DNA from 2 places in the Mycobacterium sp. NGS59 genome. Region 1 is predicted to be linked to the other one. Evidence: predicted binding sites of a transcription regulator. Region 1 holds the regulator's gene; the other holds the start of a gene.
The links. Region 1 encodes LexA, which represses DNA repair genes until DNA is damaged. Its sites were predicted from a motif close to CGAACANNTGTTCG; they were not measured.

Region 1 (4,209 bases):
AGGTCTCAGGACTGTCGGCGCAACGTCGCGGACAGGTGGTGCTGGAGGCGTTGGCCGACAGCGGCCATGCGCAGCGAGTAGGACAGCTCGTTGCCGTCGACCCGGACCGACCGGGCCAGTGCCGACACTTCTTTGGCAGTCGGGGTCATTCCGACATCGGTTGTGGCCAAGTCGATTTCGACGACGCCGTCGCGCACCGAGTAGCTGCCGCCTTCGATCTCGGTGATGCCGCTGGGATGGGCAACCACCAGTTCCAGGTGGCCCTGTCGCGGCACTCGAAGATAGCCCGTCTCGGCGTGCAGCGGTTTGCCGTCGGCGACGGCTTTCGTTTTCTGTCCATAGCTCAGGAAAGGCTTGCCCACGTGGGAGAAGACGACCTCTTCGAAGTATTCGAACGACTCGATGGTCGGGTACTCCCCCGCCCCACGCCCCGCCCAGGTACCCAGCAGCGGCGCCAGCGCAGCGACGTCGGGATGAAGTTGGGCGGCCATCGGTCGGAAGACGCCGTTCAGCCCGGGGCCGATACGTTGCGGTGCGCGCGCAGCGCCTCGATCTCGCGTTCGAAATCGTCGGCTGAGGAAAAGGACCGGTACACCGAGGCGAAGCGCAGGTAGGCGACTTCGTCGAGTTCGCGCAACGGACCCAGGATGGCCAGCCCGACCTCATGGCTGGGGACCTCCGGCCCGGCGGCCCGCACCGCGTCTTCCACCTGTTGGGCGAGCAGGTTCAGCGCGTCGTCGTCGACCTGGCGCCCCTGGCAGGCGCGGCGCACACCACTGATCACTTTCTCCCGGCTGAACGGCTCGGTGACGCCGCTGCGCTTGACCACTGCGAGCACCGCGGTCTCGACGGTGGTGAAGCGGCGTCCGCATTCCGGACACGACCGGCGACGGCGAATTGCCTGGCCTTCATCGGTTTCCCGGGAGTCAATGACCCGGGAATCGGGATGCCGGCAGAAAGGGCAGTGCAATGGCCGCTCCTTTGCCACGCCGTGACGTCCGGATAACAGAACACCCCGAGAGTACCCGCGCGACCTGCCGAGCCCGGGTTGCGGCCGGTCAGCCGACCGGTGCGATCAGGGTCTGGCCTGCGGTCACCGCGCTGGAGTCCAGCGCGTTGAGGTCACGGATGCGTTCGACGACGTCGCGCACGGGTGCGCCCGGCGCCACGCGGACCGCGAGATCCTGCAGAGACTCGCCCGGCTCGACCCGCACCACCGCCAGCGCGGCGGGCACCTGCGGCGCCGCCTCGACCGATTCGCCGTGGACCATGCTGCCGAAGTTGGCCATCAGCCCTAACCAGAGGGTGATGACACCGGCGGCCAGGGCCAGCCCGATCGTGGTTGCCACACTGACCGGCCGTCTGCGGTGGACAACGGTCGACCTCGCGACACCGGTGCCGTAGTAGCGCATCGGCGCGCCCGCCGGGCGCGACGGGCCCGGCCTGTTCGACCGTGGCTGACCGGACCGATAGGAGGGAAACTCGCGAATCGGCCTGTTCAGAGGCCTGTTCAACGGGCTCTGCGCGTTGCTGGCGCGATGCGGACCCGCGTAGATGAGTGTCATGCCGTTTCCCTCCGGTCGACTACTTATCGCTCGTGTGTTCGACACTAGTCGCTCATGTGTTCGACAACCGAACATTTGAGCGAGCGTGTCGCACGAGCAAAACCGTAGACCTCACCACCGACAAGTTTTTTGTCGGTGCAACCAGCTGGTGACTTTCAGATACCCGGTACGCGCCGAAGTTACACACTTGTGATTCATTTTGTTTCCGCAGATCGGCGGCCCTCGACGGCGCGACGACACGCCGGTCGAACACATGTTTGATTCTTGGACGGAGTGGGGTTACATTCAGTGCCATGAGCGACAGCAACGACACCCCGGCCGATGCGACGCTGACTGACCGACAGCGAACAATCCTGGACGTCATCCGCGCGTCGGTGACCACCCGCGGATATCCGCCGAGCATCCGGGAGATCGGTGATGCCGTCGGTCTGACGTCGACGTCCTCGGTGGCACACCAACTGCGCACCCTGGAGCGCAAGGGCTACTTGCGGCGGGACCCGAACCGCCCGCGTGCTGTCGACGTGCGCAGCGCCGACGACACGGTGACGCCTCCGCTCACCGATGTAGCGGGTTCGGATGCGTTGCCGGAGCCGACTTTCGTCCCAGTGCTGGGACGCATCGCCGCCGGCGGGCCGATCCTGGCCGAGGAGGCCGTCGAGGACGTCTTCCCCCTACCCCGCGAGCTGGTCGGCGAAGGGACGCTGTTCCTGCTCAAGGTCGTCGGTGAGTCCATGGTCGAAGCCGCCATCTGCGATGGGGACTGGGTGGTGGTGCGCCAGCAGAACGTCGCCGACAACGGCGACATCGTCGCGGCGATGATCGACGGCGAGGCCACCGTCAAGACATTCAAGCGGGCCGGCGGTCAGGTGTGGCTGATGCCGCACAACCCGGCATTCGACCCGATTCCCGGCAACGACGCGATCGTGCTGGGCAAGGTGGTCACCGTCATCCGCAAGGTGTAGCCGCCGGCGTCAGTCGGCCCGGACGAAACCGTTGGCGCGCGCGGCGTCCTCGTTGGCGAACCAGATCTCGGCCAGTGTGTCGTGATAGAGCGCGCTGTTGGGCGTGTAATACAGACCGAACCGGGCGCTGGCCTTGATCGGATAGCCGTCCGGGGCCCGGTAGGGGTCGTCGTCGAGCGGCAGGTGGATCGTCGGACGCACCGCGGCGCTGCCGGCCGGTGCCGCCGCCGGCGCCTCGGCCTGCGGAGCCGCTCCGAACGGCGTGCCGGCTTCGGCGGCGTAGCCGGCCGGGTCCGCGGCCGCATGCCGTCCCGTTCTCGCCTCGGGCACCGGATCGGTGTCCGGTGGCGACGCCAGGTCGGGTGACTCGCCTTCCGCGTCGTCCCTGAGTTCGTCTTGCGGGTAGCGGGCCCCCGCATATTCGTCGAGGTATGGCTCGTCCGGCTCGATTTCCGGGATCTCCGGAACTTCCGGGATTTCCGGCTCTTCCCGGGAGTGCGGCACTTCGGGGACGTCCGCGTCCGGCACGTACGTCGGTGGCGCCGAGAGTTCGGGCACGTAGTCCTCCGGCCCTACCCGTTCCGGAACCCGCGGCTCCTCCTCGAAAGGTTCCCCGTAGCCCTCGTGCGACACCACCGGGATGGGCGTGGTGCCCACCGCGTCGGGGTCCTCGTCGTACTCCTCATACGAGGACGAGTCGTAGCTCTCGTCGGCATCGTGGGTGAATTCGTCGTCGTCGGCGTCCTGCTCGACCGGGAGGACCGCCGTCGCCCCACCCCGGGACCAGCTGACCCGGGCTCCCGAGCCGGCGTCGGGATGGTCCTCGACGTGCTGGTCGTGCTCGTCGGCCGGGGGGAACCGCTCAGAACCGTAATCGATGTCCTCGCGCGGCCAGCGCCCTTCCGCGCCGGGGTCATAGTCCACACCGGCGTTGCGGTCCGGGTCCGGGTCGAAGACGGGTGCATCGGGACCCGCGGCGCGGCGCCTGCGCAGACCCAACACCACCAACACGCACATCAGGACCAGCAACAGCACCGGCACGGCCGCGATCAGCCACCACCAGTGGAAGGTGAACTTCTTGCCCGCCGGGGGTGAGGCCGAATTGCTGGGCTGATTCTGTCCCGAAACCTGGAGTCCGGACAGCAGCGGCGCCAGATTCGCCGGATCGGTGCTGAAGGTGTTCTTGGCGCGGTTCCAGGAGATCTTGCCGCCGGTGAACTTCTGCGACACCACGTCACCGTCCACCGTCTGGTCAGCCACCGGCGCACCGAGTTTGCCGGTGGCGCCCTTGAGCTTGTCCCACGCGGCCTTCATGGCCCCGCGCACGACGAAGGCGCCGTGGTCGGGGGTCCAGAAGATCACCGGCTTGTCCGCCGCGGAGAACGTCGCGACGCGGCTGGCTGGAGTGATCCCGCCGTCTGCCTCGTTGGCGACGGGGAAGCCCAGATCGCTGCTGACCGGCCCGCCCAGCGCCTCATACTTCTGCAGGATCGGTCCCTCGACGGCGTTGGCGCCGGTCGCCGGGCTGAAGAAGATCTTGCCGCCGTTGAAGTCCTGAGCGACGCCGTCGCCGCCGATCGGGTACTGGTTGCCCTTCTTGGCGCCCAGCGGCCCGTTGGCGCCGCCGGCGGCACGCCAGGACATGTTGATGGCGGCGGTGGGGTCGATCGCCACCTGCAGCC
Region 2 (4,209 bases), on a different contig from region 1:
TGGGAGCCGGTTTGTCGAGGTGGGGTGCTATCTGGGGCAGAGCATCTGCTCGCTGGGCGAGGTGGTGCGCGAGGCGGGTCGCGACATCGCCATCGTCGGAGTGGACACCGCACGCGGCAGCGGTCCGGAAGGACGCGACAACACCGATGCGCATGGACCCGCGGTCCGGCACGGCGGCGGGACCTTCGCGGGGCTACTACACCGCAACATCATCGACTGCGGGCTTGCCGAGACAATCCAGCTGATCATCAGCGATTCCGTGGCAGCCGCCGAATTCTTCGCAGACGGTTCGGTGGCCTGGGCCCATCTCGATGCCCGACACGACTATGACAGCGTCGTCGCCGACATCGATGCGTGGCAGCCCAAAATCGCGCCGGGTGGTTGGCTGTCTGGTGACGACTATCACCGTGAGTGGTGGCCGGGTGTGGTGCGCGCCGTCAGCGACAGACTGCCCGACGCGGTTTCGTGGTGGTCGACCCAATGGAGGTGGATCAAGCCCGGTGAATTGGGCGGCACGTAGACTCGTCAGGCGAACTTTTCGAAGCGAAAGAGGTAAGTCACACCGATGAGCGGCCATTCCAAGTGGGCCACCACCAAGCACCAAAAGGCCGTCAAAGACGCCCGCCGCGGCAAAGAGTTTGCCCGGCTGATCAAGAACATCGAGGTCGCGGCCCGTACCGGCGGCGGCGACCCGGCCGGTAACCCGACGTTGTACGACGCCATCCAGAAGGCGAAGAAAACCTCGGTGCCCAACGACAACATCGAACGCGCCCGCAAGCGCGGTGCCGGTGAGGAAGCCGGCGGCGCCGACTACCAGACGATCATGTACGAGGGGTACGGACCCAACGGCGTCGCTGTGCTGATCGAGTGCCTGACCGACAACCGCAACCGCGCGGCCGGCGAGGTCCGGGTGGCGGTGACCCGCAACGGCGGCACCATGGCCGACCCCGGCTCGGTGTCTTATCTGTTCTCCCGCAAGGGCGTTGTGACGCTGGAGAAGAACGGTCTGACCGAGGACGACGTGCTGACCGCGGTGCTCGACGCGGGCGCCGAGGACGTCAACGACCTGGGCGAGAGCTTCGAGGTGATCTCCGAGCCGACCGACCTGGTCGCGGTGCGCTCCGCGCTGCAAGAGGCCGGCATCGACTACGAATCCGCCGAGGCCAGCTTCCAGCCGTCGGTCAGCGTGCCCGTCGACGCCGACGGCGCCCGCAAGGTGTTCAAGCTGGTCGACGCGCTGGAAGACAGCGACGACGTGCAGAACGTCTGGACCAACGTCGACCTGTCCGACGAGGTGCTGGCCGCGCTCGACGCGGAGTAACCCTCACGGATGCCAGCGGCTGGCGGTCCGTACCACGACACCGCCGGACTCCGTCGGGTAGAGATGCCAGGTCTGCCAGCGCCAGCCGGTGCCGTCGGGCTCGGCGGCCAATGCGGTCAGCGCGGCGTCGTCGCCGGGAAACACCCCACCCAGCCAGCCGTCGTCAATCTCGCACCGTTCGCGCAAGTGAGTTGCCAGCGTGCGGAAAGCGGACTCGTCGTACTCGTCGGTGCGTGCTTGCAGCCGGTAGCCGGGCGCATCGGAACGTTCGGGCAGCTCGCCGCTCGTGAGGCAGGAAACCTGTTCGGAGAATCGTCCCGCGCCGTGCTCGACGACGACGACATGCGAAGCACCCAGCACTCCGAGCGACAGCGTGCCGCCGTGAGGGTGTTCCAGTCGACAGCTGGCCAGCGGGCGTGGCGCGGCCGCGTTCAGCGCCAACGCCAGTCGGGTCCCGGACACGTCGGCCGGCGCAACAGCGAGCTGATGAAGCGGCACCGGGCTCAACCTAGTTCATCGGCGCGTGTCCCTACCGGGCGATGTCGGACCGCCGGGCTAGGCTATCGAACAGCTGTTCGGTAGGAAGTAGGGAGCTGCGGTGCGGGTGATGGGTGTGGATCCCGGCTTGACGCGGTGCGGATTGTCGTTGGTGGAAAGCGGTCGCGGCCGCCAGATCACCGCTTTGGACGTCGACGTGGTGCGGACGCCGTCGGGCGAGCCACTGCACCGCAGGCTGCTGGCCATCAGCGACGCAGTCGATCACTGGCTGGACACCCACCGACCGGACGTGTTGGCCATCGAGCGGGTGTTCTCCCAGCACAACGTGTCGACGGTGATGGGCACCGCGCAGGCCGGCGGCGTGATCGCCCTGGCAGCGGCCAAGCGCGACATCGACGTGCACTTCCACACGCCCAGTGAGGTCAAAGCCGCGGTCACCGGCAACGGTGCCGCCGACAAGGCGCAGGTGACCGCCATGGTCACCAGAATCCTTGCGCTGCAAGCCAAACCGACCCCGGCCGACGCCGCCGACGCACTGGCGTTGGCCATCTGCCACTGTTGGCGTGCGCCGACGCTGGAACGGCTGGCCGCCGCGCAGGCGCAGGCGGCGCAGCACCGCAACAAATACCTGGCCAAGCTGAAGGCGGCACGATGATCGCCTCGGTCCGCGGCGACGTGCTCGAGGTGGCGCTCGATCACGCGGTGATAGAGGCGGCCGGCGTCGGGTATCGGGTGAACGCGACCCCCTCGACGCTGGCCACGCTGCGCGCAGGCACCGAAGCGCGGCTGATCACCGCGATGATCGTCCGCGAAGATTCGATGACGCTCTACGGCTTCTGCGACGTCGAGACCCGGGACCTGTTCCAGACGCTGCTGTCGGTGTCCGGGGTGGGTCCGAGGCTGGCGATGGCGACGCTGGCCGTGCACGACGCGGCGGCGCTGCGGCAGGCGCTGGCCGACGGCGACGTCGCCGCGCTGACCCGGGTGCCCGGCATCGGCAAGCGCGGCGCCGAACGGATGGTGCTCGAACTGCGCGACAAGGTCGGTGTGATCGCGGGGACGGGTGCAGCGCCGGCGGTGAACGGCCACGCGGTGCGGGGGCCGGTGGTCGAGGCGTTGGTGGGCCTCGGGTTCGCGGTCAAACAGGCCGAGGAAGCCACCGACAAGGTGCTGGCCGACAACCGGGAGGCGACGACGTCGACCGCGCTGCGGGCCGCGTTGTCGCTGCTGGGCAAGGCCAAATGAGCGACGACGATTTCGACGAGCGCGACGTCTCGCCGTCGCTGGCGGTCGGCGAGGGCGACATCGACGGCAGCCTGCGGCCGCGGTCGCTGCGCGAATTCATCGGCCAGCCCCGGGTCCGCGAGCAGTTGCAACTGGTCATCGAGGGCGCCAAGAACCGCGGCGGCACCCCGGACCACATCCTGCTGTCCGGGCCACCGGGCCTGGGCAAGACGTCGTTGGCGATGATCATCGCCGCCGAGCTGGGATCCTCGCTGCGGGTCACGTCGGGCCCCGCCCTGGAACGCGCCGGTGACCTGGCCGCGATGCTGTCCAACCTGGTCGAACACGACGTGCTGTTCATCGACGAGATCCACCGGATCGCCCGGCCCGCCGAGGAGATGCTGTACCTGGCGATGGAGGACTTCCGGGTCGACGTCGTCGTCGGGAAGGGGCCCGGGGCGACGTCCATTCCGCTCGAGGTCGCACCCTTCACCCTGGTCGGCGCGACCACCCGTTCCGGCGCGCTGACCGGCCCGCTGCGCGACCGGTTCGGCTTCACCGCGCACATGGACTTCTACGAGCCCGCCGAGTTGGAGCGGGTGCTGGCGCGCTCAGCGGGCATCTTGGGCATCGAGCTGGGTGCCGAGGCCGGTGCCGAGATCGCGCGCCGCTCGCGCGGGACGCCGCGGATCGCCAACCGGTTGCTGCGCCGGGTCCGTGACTACGCCGAGGTGCGCGCCGACGGCATCATCACCCGCGACGTGGCCAAGGCTGCCCTGGAGGTCTACGACGTGGACGAACTCGGCCTCGACCGGCTGGACCGAGCGGTGTTGTCGGCGCTGACCCGCAGTTTCGGCGGCGGTCCGGTAGGGGTGTCGACCCTGGCGGTCGCGGTGGGGGAGGAGGCCGCCACCGTCGAGGAGGTGTGCGAGCCGTTTCTGGTGCGGGCGGGCATGGTAGCCCGCACCCCGCGCGGCCGGGTGGCGACCGCGCTGGCGTGGACACATCTGGGTATGACGCCCCCGGCCGGCGTCTCGCAACCGGGACTATTCGACTAGGAGAGCGAAATGGTCACTGCCGCAATAGTTTTCGCCGCGCTGGCTGCGGCGCTGCACGTCTACATCTGGACTATGGAGTCTTTCACGTGGACCTCCAGGCGCACCCGG

Region 2: ruvC (crossover junction endodeoxyribonuclease RuvC) is a predicted target of LexA. The motif match lies at 1,886-1,899, and genes of this name have one in related genera.

Annotation. Positions count from the first base shown of each region.
Region 1 covers NZ_JCALCN010000004.1:40,967-45,175, forward strand. The annotation lists gene AC5Y46_RS06750 (peroxynitrite isomerase) at 6-491, opposite strand; gene nrdR (transcriptional regulator NrdR) at 509-970, opposite strand; gene AC5Y46_RS06760 (LysM peptidoglycan-binding domain-containing protein) at 1,059-1,565, opposite strand; gene lexA (transcriptional repressor LexA) at 1,859-2,527, shown strand; gene AC5Y46_RS06770 (LGFP repeat-containing protein) at 2,537-4,209, opposite strand, start outside.
Region 2 covers NZ_JCALCN010000023.1:48,893-53,101, forward strand. The annotation lists gene AC5Y46_RS21105 (class I SAM-dependent methyltransferase) at 1-520, shown strand, start outside; gene AC5Y46_RS21110 (YebC/PmpR family DNA-binding transcriptional regulator) at 566-1,321, shown strand; gene AC5Y46_RS21115 (DUF2617 family protein) at 1,325-1,819, opposite strand; gene ruvC (crossover junction endodeoxyribonuclease RuvC) at 1,920-2,474, shown strand; gene ruvA (Holliday junction branch migration protein RuvA) at 2,471-3,064, shown strand; gene ruvB (Holliday junction branch migration DNA helicase RuvB) at 3,061-4,101, shown strand; gene AC5Y46_RS21135 (DUF1304 domain-containing protein) at 4,111-4,209, shown strand, end outside.